DNA from 3 places in the Streptomyces sp. JNUCC 64 genome. Region 2 is predicted to be linked to each of the others. Evidence: riboswitches for the same ligand, from Rfam matches in the RefSeq annotation. Region 2 holds a riboswitch; each other region holds the start of a gene.
What was found. A riboswitch is a leader RNA that binds a small molecule or an ion and turns the genes downstream of it on or off. The one in region 2 is predicted to bind cyclic di-AMP.
Positions count from the first base shown of each region.

Region 1: another riboswitch for cyclic di-AMP. It lies ahead of ACVWNX_RS15540 (M23 family metallopeptidase); the one in region 2 lies ahead of ACVWNX_RS12795 (transglycosylase family protein).
Region 3: another riboswitch for cyclic di-AMP. It lies ahead of ACVWNX_RS04445 (M23 family metallopeptidase); the one in region 2 lies ahead of ACVWNX_RS12795 (transglycosylase family protein).

Region 1 covers NZ_CM137015.1:3,810,143-3,814,345, forward strand. The annotation lists gene ACVWNX_RS15535 (aldo/keto reductase) at 1-901, opposite strand, end outside; gene ACVWNX_RS15540 (M23 family metallopeptidase) at 1,267-2,379, opposite strand; cyclic di-AMP (ydaO/yuaA leader) riboswitch at 2,390-2,533, opposite strand; gene ACVWNX_RS15545 (PP2C family protein-serine/threonine phosphatase) at 2,932-4,077, opposite strand.
Region 2 covers NZ_CM137015.1:3,155,345-3,159,547, forward strand. The annotation lists gene eno (phosphopyruvate hydratase) at 1-689, opposite strand, end outside; gene ACVWNX_RS12795 (transglycosylase family protein) at 1,096-1,845, opposite strand; cyclic di-AMP (ydaO/yuaA leader) riboswitch at 1,849-2,038, opposite strand; gene ACVWNX_RS12800 (transglycosylase family protein) at 2,213-3,373, opposite strand; gene ACVWNX_RS12805 (cytochrome P450 family protein) at 4,052-4,203, opposite strand, start outside.
Region 3 covers NZ_CM137015.1:1,130,939-1,135,141, forward strand. The annotation lists gene ACVWNX_RS04440 (SGNH/GDSL hydrolase family protein) at 86-877, opposite strand; gene ACVWNX_RS04445 (M23 family metallopeptidase) at 1,171-2,142, opposite strand; cyclic di-AMP (ydaO/yuaA leader) riboswitch at 2,145-2,262, opposite strand; gene ACVWNX_RS04450 (tyrosine-protein phosphatase) at 2,766-3,560, shown strand; gene ACVWNX_RS04455 (DUF6126 family protein) at 3,596-3,763, opposite strand; gene ACVWNX_RS04460 (helix-turn-helix domain-containing protein) at 3,760-4,203, opposite strand, start outside.

The DNA.
Region 1 (4,203 bases), 650 kb from region 2:
GCTCCAGCTCCGCCATCGCGAGGAGCGCGGGGAGCTGTTCGGGGGTGCGGGCGCTCGCCAGCGGGGCGGCGATCGTCGGACGGGAGGCCAGCCAGGCGAGGGCGACCGTGGCGACCTCGGCACCGCGCTCGGCGGCGACGGTGTCGAGGGCCGCGAGCACCCGCGGGCCGCGCTCGGTGGACAGATGGCGGGAGGCCGAACCGGAGCGGGCGCTGTCGACGGTGGCGCCCGGCCGGTACTTGCCGGTGAGGAAGCCGGAGGCGAGCGCGAAGTAGGGGACGGACGCCAGCCCGGACCGGGAGGCGACCTCCCGCAGCCCGTTCTCGTAGCCGCTCCGGGCGACCAGGCTGTACTCGGGCTGGAGGACCGCGTACCGGGTCAGTCCCTCGCGGTCGGCGAAGTCCAGGGACTCCTGGAGCCGTTCGGGGGTGAGGTTGGAGGCGGCCACGGCCCGGACCTTGCCCGCGCGCACCAGGTCGTCCAGCGCGGTGACGATCTCCTCGACGGGGACGGTCACATCGTCGAAGTGCGTGTAGTACAGGTCGATGTAGTCGGTGCCGAGCCGGGTGAGGGAGGCGTCCGCGGCGGCCTTGATGGTGGTGGCGGACAGCCCCTTGTACTCGGGGTGGGAACCGACCTTGGTGGCGATGACGACGTCGTCGCGGTTGCCGCGCGCGGCGACCCACCGGCCGATCAGCGTCTCGGACTCGCCGCCCTGGTTGCCGTCCGCCCAGGCGGAGTAGGAGTCGGCGGTGTCCACGAAGTTGCCGCCCGCGCCCGTGTAGGCGTCGAGGACGGCGAAGGTCTGGGAGGTGTCCGCGGTCCAGCCGAAGACGTTGCCGCCGAGGGCGAGGGGGAAGACGTCGATGCCGGAGGGGCCGAGCGGGCGCAGAGAGGTCATGCCCGTAGTCAACACCGGTGCGCGCCCGGGTCTTCCGTCGGGACCGTGGGACTTGGGGGGGGAGGCCGGTGGAACTCCCGGAACCCGGGGGAACCCCCGGAAGACCCGGTGGAACCTCCGAGGGGGGGGACCGACGGCCCTGACGTCGGGGGATGAGCGTCAGGGCCGCCGGAACTCCGGGCGTGGGGGGAACCGTCGGGGAACCGGGGCCGCCGGGGGTACGGACGGCCGCGCGGTCCCCGTCGAAGTGGGGAACGACGGGCTCCGGAGACCGTCCCGGCGCACGGGGGCGAGGGTGCCCCGGCGCACCGGGAAGTCAGGGACGGAGTGACCGTGGATCAGAGGGGTACGGCGTGGCCGTACGGTCAGAGACCGAGGCCCTTGCCGCGCAGATAGGCGGCCGGGTCGACGCCCCCGCCGCCACCGGGGTGGACCTCCAGGTGGAGGTGGGAGGCGGTGGACTTGCCGGTGGAGCCGACACGGCCGATGACCTCGCCGGTGGCGACCTTCTGACCGGCGCTCACGTTCATGGACGACTGGTGGGCGTACCAGATCTCGGTGCCGTCGTTGAGGGTGAGGATCGTGAAGTAGCCGTACGAGTTGTGCCAGCCGGCCTGGGTGATGGTGCCGCTGCCGACGGCCTTCAGCGGGGTGCCCGTCGGGGCGGCGAAGTCGAGGCCGGTGTGCGCGCCGGACGACCAGATGGCGCCGGCCTGCCCGAAGGTCGCGGTGAGCGAGTAGCCGGAGAGCGGGAGGACGAAGCTTCCGGCCAGCTTGGCCAGCCGCTCCTTCTCCGCCTTCTCGGCCTGCTCCGCCTTGGCCTTGGCCTCGGCAGCCGCCTTCTTGCGCTCCGCTTCCGCCTTGGCCCTGGCCTTCTCCTTGGCCTTCGCCTTGGCTTCGGCGTCCGCCTTGGCCTTCGCCTTGGCCTCCGCGTCGGCGGCGTCCTTGAGGGCCTTCTTCGCGGCGGCCTTCTCGGCGGCGGCGCGGGTGGCGGCGTCGGCCTGGTCCTGCTGCTGCTCGGCCTGCTGCATGATGCGGGCCCGCAGCGCCTCGCCCGCGTCGGTGGCGCCCTCGGCGGCGTCGGCGGAGGTGATGCCCGCGCCGGTCAGCGGGGCGGCGGCGGTGGTGGTGTCGGCCTCGGGCTCCTCGGAGTCCCCGGGCATGATCGAGCCGAAGTCCGGCATCGATATCTGGATGGCGGGCTTGCCGCCCTGCGCGGTGGCGATGCCGCCCGCGCCGACGGCGGCGATGACGCCGACGCCCAGGACCGTGGAGCTACGGGCGAGTCCGCCGCGCTGCTTGGCGACGCGGTGCTTGCCGCGCACGGGCCGGACGGTGTCCGCGGTCGGGTTCCAGACCTCCCGCACCTCGCCCTCGGTGACCTCGGGGCCGTAGACGCGACCGTAGGGGGAGTAAGCCCCGTCCTCGGCCGTGTTCGGCGCGTAGGGAGCTTCGGGGGCAGGCCGATTGGACGCCACTGAGGCGTACTCCTTCCTTCCTTCTCGCCTACCGGGTTAGCTGACGGGTTCGGAGCAGGAAGGTCTCCTACGGGCAGCCTCGCGAGAGGGCCGTCCGATTCACCCCATGGTGGTGGTTCCCCGGTTCCCTCGCGGGATTCGGCGCGTGCGCGCGGAGCCGACTCTGTGACGGCTGGGACGACCGCGCTGCGTTATCGAACGTTAATAGACCCGGGGGCCTGATTCCAAGCGCTTCCGGTTGATCATTAACGCCCATGACGGGGACTTATCGGGACACGGGCGGGCGGAACCGGGCGAGTTGACGGTCGAAGATTATTCCCCGGTGCGCCAAACTTTCTTTGACGGATACTCAGTCGTTATCGGACCGCGAGCCGTCGACTACGGGCGGTGAGATCCGGGCCGGGGCCGCCGCCCCACGAGCACCGAGCCGCCCCCGGGGGCCTGGAGCGCCCGGGGGCCCCGGGGGCCACGCCGTCCCCGACCGACCACCGCCGCAACCGCAATCGGGGCCGGGGCCGAGGCCGAGGGTGGGCACCCGGGGGGGGTGCCGTCTCACGGACGGCGCACGGCGAGGAGGGCCATGTCGTCCTCCGGCCCCGCGCCCGTGTGCAGCAGGACCGCCCCGGTGACGGACGTCAGCAGCGCGTCCGGCCCCACGAAGGTCCGCCCGCCGAGCCAGAGCACCGGATCGAAGAACTCCCCGCGCGCGTCCCGGGCCTCGGACAGCCCGTCGGTGTACACGAGCAGACAGGCCCCGGGCGGGAAGGCCACCTCCTCGCAGAGGTCCGGCCACACCCCGAGGTCGGCCATCCCCAACGGCAGCGCCGGAAGCGCCGGCACCAGCACCGTCAGCCCGCCGTCCGGGGCGAGCAGCAGCGGCGGCGGATGCCCCCGGTTGAGGATCCGGACGACGTCACGGCCGTGCGGCAGTTCGGCGAGGACGGCGGTGGTGAACCCCTCAAAGAGGTCGACCTCGCGACGTCGCACCTCCTCCCGGGCGAGGGCGCGTTCGAGGCGGCGGGCCACCGCTTCCAGGTCCGCCTCCTGCTCGGCGGCCTCGCGGAACGCCCCGATCAGCACGGCGACGGCGGAGACCGCGTTCATCCCCTTACCCCGGACGTCCCCGACCACCAGCCGGACGCCGTGCGGGGTGTCCTGCACCGCGTACAGGTCGCCGCCGATGGACGCGTCGGCCTGGGCGGCCTCGTAGCGCGCGGCGATGTCCAGCCCGCCGATCCGTTCGGCCGGCTCCGGGAGCACGGCCCGCTGGGCGGCCTCCGCGATCTCCCGCGCGGACGCCAGCCGGGCGTCGCTGCGGCGGGTGAGGCGGTTGATGACGACGGCGAGCACGGACACCGTCACGATCGTGGCCAGGTCGGTGACGGACTCGGCGCGGCCCAGGGCGCCGTCCTCGATCCGCTCGCCGATGGCGGCGGCACAGGCGGCCAGCCCGACGGCGACCGTGCCGCGCCTCCCGTAGAACGGGGCCGCGGCGAGCGGGGCGGCGGCGAACAGCGGGGCTGCGGTGAAGCGCGCCGGGGTCAGCTCGTCGTAGAACACTCCCGCGACGATCAGCAGCACGGGCAGCGCCCGGACGAGCCGTCCGACCCAGCCCGAGGGAGTCCCGGTGGGGACCGCCGGGCGTCCGGTCGCGGGGGCCGGGGGCCCGTCGCCGGTCGGTTCACCTCCGTGGCCCACGTACCGTCTCCCGCCGCCTTCCGTCCGCTCACCCCAGGCTTGCCCGCGCCTCCCCGGGGGGCGAGCCGTGCGGAGCCGTACGGGTGAGCGGACCGCGCGGGGCCGCGCGCGCCCATCGGCCGGGCA
Region 2 (4,203 bases):
CCGGCCTCCTTGATCGCTTCGAGGATGAGGTCGAGGGCCTCGCGGTTGGAGCCGAGGTTCGGGGCGAAGCCGCCCTCGTCGCCGAGGCCGGTGTTGAGGCCCTTGGCCTTCAGCACCTTCTTGAGGGTGTGGTAGACCTCGGTGCCCCAGCGCAGGGCCTCGGAGAAGGACTCGGCGCCGATCGGCGCGATCATGAACTCCTGGATGTCCACGTTGGAGTCGGCGTGCGAGCCGCCGTTCAGGATGTTCATCATCGGCACCGGCAGGAGGTGCGCGTTGGGGCCGCCCAGGTAACGGAAGAGCGGCAGGTCGCTGGCCTCGGAGGCGGCGTGCGCGACGGCGAGCGAGACGCCGAGGATGGCGTTGGCGCCGAGCGACGACTTGTCCGGGGTGGCGTCCAGGTCGAACATGGCCTGGTCGATCAGGCGCTGCTCGGTGGCGTCGTAGCCGACGAGCTCCGGGCCAATCTGCTCGATGACCGCGAGGACGGCCTTCTCGACGCCCTTGCCGCCGTAACGGTTGGCGTCGCCGTCCCGCAGTTCGAGGGCTTCGAAGGCGCCCGTGGAGGCGCCGGACGGAACGGCGGCACGGCCGGTGCTGCCGTCGTCGAGGCCGACCTCGACCTCGACCGTGGGATTGCCTCGGGAGTCCAGGATTTCCCGGGCTACGACGACGTCGATGGACGGCACGAGCATCTCCTTCTGGGATGTGACGCGGGTACGCGGGGCCGGTGACCCCGCCGCCCCTGAGCCTAACGGCCCCCGGGGCTCCGGCCACTCGGCAGCCCGCCCTGTGGACAAACGGAAACCAAATTGTTCCGAACGCAAACAAATGTGTCCGGGGGGCTTCACCTGAGCTTTTCCGGGGCCGGACGCACCGCCGCCCCGGCGCGCGGGGGTGCGCGCGCCGGGGCGGACCGCCCGAGGGGACGGGCTTCCCGGCCGGGCCGGGGCGCGGCCCGGACCGGGGGTGCGGCTCACGGCCGGGGCGGGCCGGAGCCGGGGGTGGGGTCCGGAGGTCCGGGTGGGGTGCCGGGGCTCCGGTCCCGCGCGGGGCGCGGGGGCCGGGGCACCGGGCCCGGACGGACGGGGTGGGTCAGGAGAGGTGGAGCTGCTGGCCCGGGTAGATCACGTCGGCGTCGTCGACGATGTCGTCGTTCAGCTCGTACAGCTTCTGCCAGCCGCCCTTGACGCCCTCGGCCTCGGCGATGTCGCTCAGGGTGTCGCCCTTGACGACCTTGTACTCGCCGTCGCCCTTCTGCACCTTCTTGCCGGTGGGGGTCTCCACCGTCTTGGCGGGGGCGGACTGCGCGGGCTGGGCGGCCGGGGCGCGGTCCTGGGCGCGGGAGGCGCGCTGCTCGGTCTGCTGCGGCTGGGCCTGCGGCTTGGGAGCGGCCTGCTGCTGGACCGGGGCCTGCTGGGCCGGGGCCTGCTGCTGCGGCTGCGCGGGGGCGGCGGCGCCACCACCGTAGGGGGTGTTGGAGAGGCCGACGCCACAGCTCGGCCAGGCACCCTTGCCCTGTCCGGCGAGGACCTTCTCGGCGATCTCGATCTGCTGCGCCTTGGTGGCCTGGTTGGCGGTGGCCGCGTACTTGGTGCCGCCGAAGGCGGCCCAGGTGGAGGCGGAGAACTGGAGGCCGCCGTAGTAGCCGTTGCCGGTGTTGATGGACCAGTTGCCGCCGGACTCGCACTGGGCGACGCGGTCCCACTCGGCGGCGGTGGCGGCGGACGCGCTGGTCGCCGTCATCAGCGGGGCGGCGACAGCCGCTCCGGTCACACCCGCCAGGGTGACGATACGGGTGGCCTTGCTGGGCTTGCGGTGCTTGCCCTTGCCGGAAAGCAGCATGAGTCATCCCCTCACCGACGCCGTACGAGGTGAGCTGTCGGGTTCGGGCCGAGTGAGTGCCCGGCCGCGCGTCCAGCGCGCGGCTCCACCCCTAGCCGTCCGGCTGCCCTCCGGGAGTCCTGACGACTCCCGGGGCGGCCCCGTACGGCGCTTACCTTGGGTCCCCCGCTCCTGCCAACGGCGCTTCACGCGTCGAGTTTCCCGAGCCTCCGTCGGCAGGATTCGGCGTGACGGCGATCGGTGTCCGCATCGGCGAACGGCTCTGACCGTAGACATGGGCGGGGGCGAAACTCAAAGCCCAGCGGGCTCTCTGAGACCCATGTCTCACTTCCGCCCCCCGCACCAAATTAGGACATTCAGGGTCTAACTACTGCTGCTTCTCGGCTTTTTCGGGGGCGAGGTCGAGGCTCTGGCCAGGGAGGATGTGGTCCGGGTCGGCTCCGACGGTGCCCTTGTTGCCGTCGTAGAGGGCGGTCCAACCCCCCTCGACCCCCTGGGAGTCGGCGATGGCCGACAGGTTGTCACCGGACTGGACCGTGTACGACTTGTCCAGTTCGTCACGAGTCGCCGCGCGCGAGGCATGGCGTCCGGCACTCTCCTCGGCACGGGACGCGGCGGCGTCCTCGGCCGCCGCCTCGCCACGGTGACGGCCCGCGCCCGCCTCGGCCGTCGCGTCCGCCGGGATCTCGGAGGCGGCGGCGCCGTCCGGGGTCGGGGAGCTGGACGGGGACTCCGTACCGGGTTCGGCGGAGCCGCTGCCGGTGCCCTCGCCGGGGCTCTCGGTCCCGCCCGGCTCGGTCCCGCCGGGTGACGGGTCCGTGGAGGGGGAGGAACCCGGCTCCTCGGAGGGGCTGGTGGAGGGGTCGGCGGAGTCGGTGGGACCGGCGGAACCGGTCGTGTCGTCCGTGGGCTCGCCGGAGCCGGTGGACCCCGTGGAACCGGTCGCGGGCGCCGACGGGGAGGCCGGGTCGGACGGCTCGGCGGAGCCGGTCGCGCCGGACGAGGGCTTGGAATCGGGGGACTTGGTGGCGGGGGCCTGGTCGGCGGTGGAGCGGGAGGTGTCCGTCTTGCCCGCCGTCACCCCGGCGGAGACGCTCCCGGAGTCGCTCCGGCCGGAGCCCGGACCGCCCGGGTCCACATCGGCCTTGGGTCCGCCCTTGGTGAGCTTCACGGCCTCGCCGCAACCCGGCCAGGCGGCGGGTCCCGAGGCGGCCAGGATGCGCTCGCCGACCGCGATCTGCTGGGAGCGGCTGGCCTGGTCGGGGCTGAGCGCGTAGTCGAGACCGCCGTGCTGGTCCCATGCCTCCTGGCTGATCTGGAGACCGCCGTAGAAGCCGTTGCCCTCGTCGGAGCTCCAGGCTCCGCCGCTCTCGCACTCCGCCAGCCGGTCCCAGGTCGCGGCCTCCGCCGCGTGCGCGCCGGTCGCCCCGAGCAACGGGATGGCGATGGCGGAGCTGGTGACTCCGGCGGCGACGACCAGAGCGGGGGCCTGTCGGGGGCGTCGGTGACGACCGTTCCCGGAGAGCATGCGGTGGCCTTTCGTACGACAGCGGGACCGACCACGGCGACTGGGGACCGCCGAGTCGTCGTGAACGTAGCGGGAGTCGAACGCCTGTCACAAGTCAATGCAGTACGGATCACGCCCGCATCACGAATCTGATGGTCCGTCAGCGCGGCGGATCGTGGACGTCTCACGGCCAAACCCGGTTCGCGCTTCAACTTCTGCGGCACCAGGGCTTGTTGACAGGGCGGAGGCCCTTCTCACGCCCCCTCGCAAACGGGACGAAGACGGGCTTCTCCCCCGCCCTGGTGAGGGGGTGGAATCCCAGGTCGGCGCGGGTGCGGGAATTTCCGTCGGCGTGGTCGGTCCGACGGGACGGAACCGGGCGCGCCGGTGCGGGCCCGCGCCGTTCCCGGCGGGCGAATCGTCCGGTCCGCCGGGAACGTTCGCGGGCGGCGATCCGGCCACTCCTCGCGCGGCGCGGCGCCCGGGGACCGACCCGGGCGCCCGCCCGGCGCACTTCCGGCGGTCCGGGCGGTTCTCCGGGGTTCCCCGGGGTTCCCCGGGGCGTTCCGGCGGGTTACCGGGCCTCGGCGCGGGACCCGGGAGTCCTCCGGGCGGGGGTCTCGGCGCGGGACTCGTCAGGACTTCGGCGGGACCTCGGTGGGGGCTCGGCGGGACCTCGGTGGGGCCCTGGTGGGTGCCTCAGCGCGGGGTGAACCGCACCGGGAGCGTCCGCAGACCGCGCATGATCAGACCGCCCCGCCACCGCAAGTCCTCCGGCGCGGCGTCCAGTCGCAGGTCCGGCAGTCGTCGTAGCAGAGTGGCCAGCGCCGTCCGCCCCTCCAGCCGGGCCA
Region 3 (4,203 bases), 2.0 Mb from region 2:
CGGACAGGGACGGGCGGGGGCGGGGACACGGACACGGACGGACGGGACGGCCCGGCACCGGGACGTCACCCCGTGGGAGCGCCGTTCAGAGGGGGAGCAGATCGGGACGCTTGGCCTCGACGTGGTCGCCGGACGACTCGCCCCGCAGCCGCCGTCCGATCCAGGGCACCAGGTACTCCCGGGCCCACTGGATGTCGTCGCGCCGTCCTTCGAGGGTGCCCCGCGGGGGCAGCGGGGGCCAGGGCTGGTCCGGGTCGGCGGGGACGCCGAGCCCGAGGAGCTGGGCGGCGCGCAGCGCGACCCGGGTGTGGCCCTCGGCGGAGAGGTGGAGGCGGTCGGTGTCCCAGGCCCGGCGGTCCTGCACGGTCTTCAGCGACCACAGGTCGAGGACGGGGCAGCCGTAGCGGTCCGCGACGGCCCGGACGTGGCCGTTGTAGGTGGCGATCCTGCCGCGCAGATGCCGCAGGACGGGGACGCCCCGGGTGTCGAACCCGGTGGTGACCATGACCGTGCCGACGTGGTCCGTGAGGTCGGCGACGGCGCGTTCGAAGCGTTCGGCCACGTCGTCGGGGTCGGCTCCGGGGCGGAGGATGTCGTTGCCGCCCGCGCAGAAGGACACCAGGTCGGGAGCGAGCTCCCGGACCCGGGGAAGCTGCTCCTCGACGATCTGGTCGAGGAGTCTGCCGCGGACGGCGAGGTTGGCGTAGCGGAAGGCGTGCTCGGGGAGCCGGTCGCCGAGGAGGACGGCCAGCCGGTCGGCCCAGCCCACGAACGCTCCGTCGGGACCGGGGTCGCCGACGCCTTCCGTGAAGCTGTCGCCGACTGCTGTGTAGGACCGGATGTCGTCAGGGATGAGGGAGGTCGACTCTGCTGTCACGTCGGCCCATGTTTCCAAGCCGGGCGTGACCTACGCCACCGTAATAAGGGGCAGCGGGGGGTTGACGCGACGTGAGAAAGACCATGCGGGCCTTTCCGCCGGTCCGGGAATACGGGACCGGCGGAAAGACGGGCGGCCGACGACTGACGGAGGGCCGGCGGAAGCGGCGGCCTGGAGACCGGGCCGCCGGGGAGACCCGGAGTCCGCCCCGGAAACGCGGCGCGGGGCCGTATCCGCCGATACGGCCCCGCGTACGTGGGGTGCGGCCGCCGGGCCGCAGGGGGGAGAGGGGGTCAGACGTTGACGCCCTTCGACCGCAGATAGGCCAGCGGGTCGATGTCGGAGCCGTACGCCGGGGAGGTGCGGATCTCGAAGTGCAGGTGCGGTCCGGTGCTGTTGCCGGTGGAACCGGCGAGACCGATCTGCTGCCCGCCGGTGACCGACTGGCCCGCGGCCACGCCGAGCTGCGAGAGGTGGGCGTACTGCGAGTACCGTCCGTCGGCGTGCTGGATGATCACCTGGTTGCCGTAGGCGCCCGCCCAGCCCGCCGAGACGACGGTGCCCGGGCCGACGGCCTTGAGCGGGGTACCGGCGGGGACGCTGAAGTCGACGCCGGTGTGGTAACCGCTGGACCACATGCTGCCGGAGGCCCGGTACGGGGTGCCGACCCCGGTGGCGACGGGCAGCGTGAAGCCGGACGCGGTGGCGGTCGCGGCGGGCACCGCCTGGGCCGTGACGGGCACGGCCTTGGGGGCGGCGGGGGCGGCGGCCCGGGGCTGCTCGGCCTTGGGCGCGGCGGCCGTCTTCGGAGCGGTGGCCGTCTTCGGAGCGGCCGGGGCGGGGGCCTCGGCGGCCTTGGGGGCGGCGGCGGGGGTGGCCGCGCGGGCGCCGACGGTGAGCTTCAGACCGGGCCGGATGAGGTTCGGGTCGACGCCGACGGCGTTCCGGTTGTCCTCGTACAGACGCTGCCAGCCGCCGCGCACGTCCTGCTCGTCGGCGATCTTCGAGAGGTGGTCGCCCACCTTGACCGAGTAGGTGCGGACCTCGGCGGCCCGGGCGGTGGACCGCTCCGGGGCGGCCGGGGCCACCGTGGCGACGGAGGCGGCGGGGCTGAGTCCGGGGGCGGCCTGGGGGGTGGCGGCCTGCGCGGTCTGGGCGCCGATGAGCGGCAGGGCGAGGGCCGCCGCGCCACCGGTTCCGGTGATGGCGACCCGTCGGACGAGCCGGGTGGACTTGGGGCGGCGGTGCTTTCCCGTCGCGGGCATGGTGCGTTCCTCTCCGGCGCCTGCGAGGTGAGCTGTCGGGTTCGGGCTGGAGATGCCCGGCCGCGCTCGCGCGGCTTCACCCCGAGCCGCTCCGGTGGCCGGAGTCGGCGTACTGCGTGTGGGTTCCCCGCTCCTGCCGGTGTCCGGTGGGGACGTCGGATACCGGACGGCGGCAGGACTAGGCGTCCGCCCGGAGTGAGCGTGACGCTAGGCGAGCGCCGACGGCCCAGACAACCGGACGGCGTCCCGGGCCCGGTGTTCCTTGATCCCGGCCGGGGGTTCGCGGTGACCCTCCGTCGATGGCGGAGCGGTTCCCCGGCCTCAAGTGCCGGGCTCCGGCGGGAAGGCGGCGGAGCGGTGATCGCCACCCACGGTGACCACTATGATCCCGGTCACCACCTTCGTCACCAGCTGTCCTCATTCCGGAGCCAGTTGGGCCACACTCCCCCCAACCACTCCATTCATTTACATCACGCCTCTATCAGACATAACGCCCACGTCGGGGCGACCCAGGGGATGAACGGAACAGACGTACGAGAAGTGATCCTTTCGGGGGACCGTGTCGTATATCGTCGACAGCGCCCGCCGTCGAACGGCGTCGGCGGGGCCTGGGAGGAGCCCCCGTGACGCAGCAGATCCCGTCCACCGAGCCCGAGCTGACCGGAGTGCGCAACTTCCGGGACCTCGGCGGGCTGCCGACCACGGACGGCGGACGGATCCGGCACGGGGTGCTGTTCCGCAGCGGCCACCTCGCCCACGCCACCGAGGCCGACAGCCGTTTCCTCACCTCATTGGGGCTGCACACGGTCTTCGACTTCCGCAACGACGCCGACCGCGGTCTGGACGGCCATGACGTGGAGCTGCCCGGCGTCCGCAATCTGCACCTGCCGCTGAGCGACCCGGCCGACGGCGCCGCCTTCTGGAGGATGGTGCGCCGGGGCGACCTGGCCGAGCTGCGCGAGGTACTGGCGCGGGGCCGGGCGGCCGAGCGGATGGCGGGCGCGTACCGGGTGATGATCGAAGAGCGGACCGCCGAGCACGCGCTGGTGCTGCGGACGGTCGCCGAGGACGGGGTGCCGGTGCTGATGCACTGCGCCGCGGGCAAGGACCGGGCGGGCCTGGCCGTCGCGGTGACCCTGCTCGCCCTCGGGGTGGGACGGGACGCCGTCGAGGCGGACTACCTGGAGTCGAACGCCGCCCACCGGCGCTACCGGGTGCGGCGCGACGCGGACGCGGACGGGCCCACGCACGAGGTGATGGAGCTGCTGAGCCCGCTGTTCGAAGCGCGGGCGGAGTACCTGGCGGCGGCCTTCGACACCGTCGACCGGCGGTGGGGCGGCACCGAGGAGTACCTCCGCGAGGCCCTCGGGGTCACCCCCGCGCTGCGCGACCGCCTCCGGTCACGGCTGCTGGACTGAGCCGCCGGGCACCGGGCCCGCCGGTCCGGGGTCCGTCACTTGGCCCCGACCTCGAAGAGCAGCCAGATGAAGGCGGCGACGACATGGCCGACCGCCACGTAGATGACCAGCCGGATCCAGATGCTCGGCGGCATCTTGTCCTCCAGCTGCGGCTGGCGGCGCACGGGGGTCTGCGGTTCGGTGGGCCGGACGGGCTCGGTCATCGGGGGTCTCCCAGGGTGTGGCCGGCGGCCGGGCCGAGGCACAGCGCGGCGGACGGGCTCTGCAACAGGGTGTGCACGAACAGCAGGTCGGTGCCGTCCTCGTCGGCGGCGACGATGCGGTGCGGGGTCAGCGAGTCGAAGTGCGCGCTGTCGCCGGGCGCCAGCACATGGGTGCTGTCCCCGAGCTTCAGCCGCAGCCGCCCGGACAGGACGTACAGCCACTCCTCGCCGGGGTGCACCCGGACGATGTCCCCCTGGGAGCCGTAGGGCACCCGGACCCGCAGGGCCTGCATGCCCCGGCCGGGGGCCCCGGCCTGCCAGTAGGTCCAGCCGCCCGCGAGGGTGGGCTCCATGGTCCCGGCCTGGACGATCGCCTCGCGGTCCGCGACCGTCTCGCCGAGCAGCTCGGAGACGGTGGTGCCGTAGACCCGGGCCAGCGC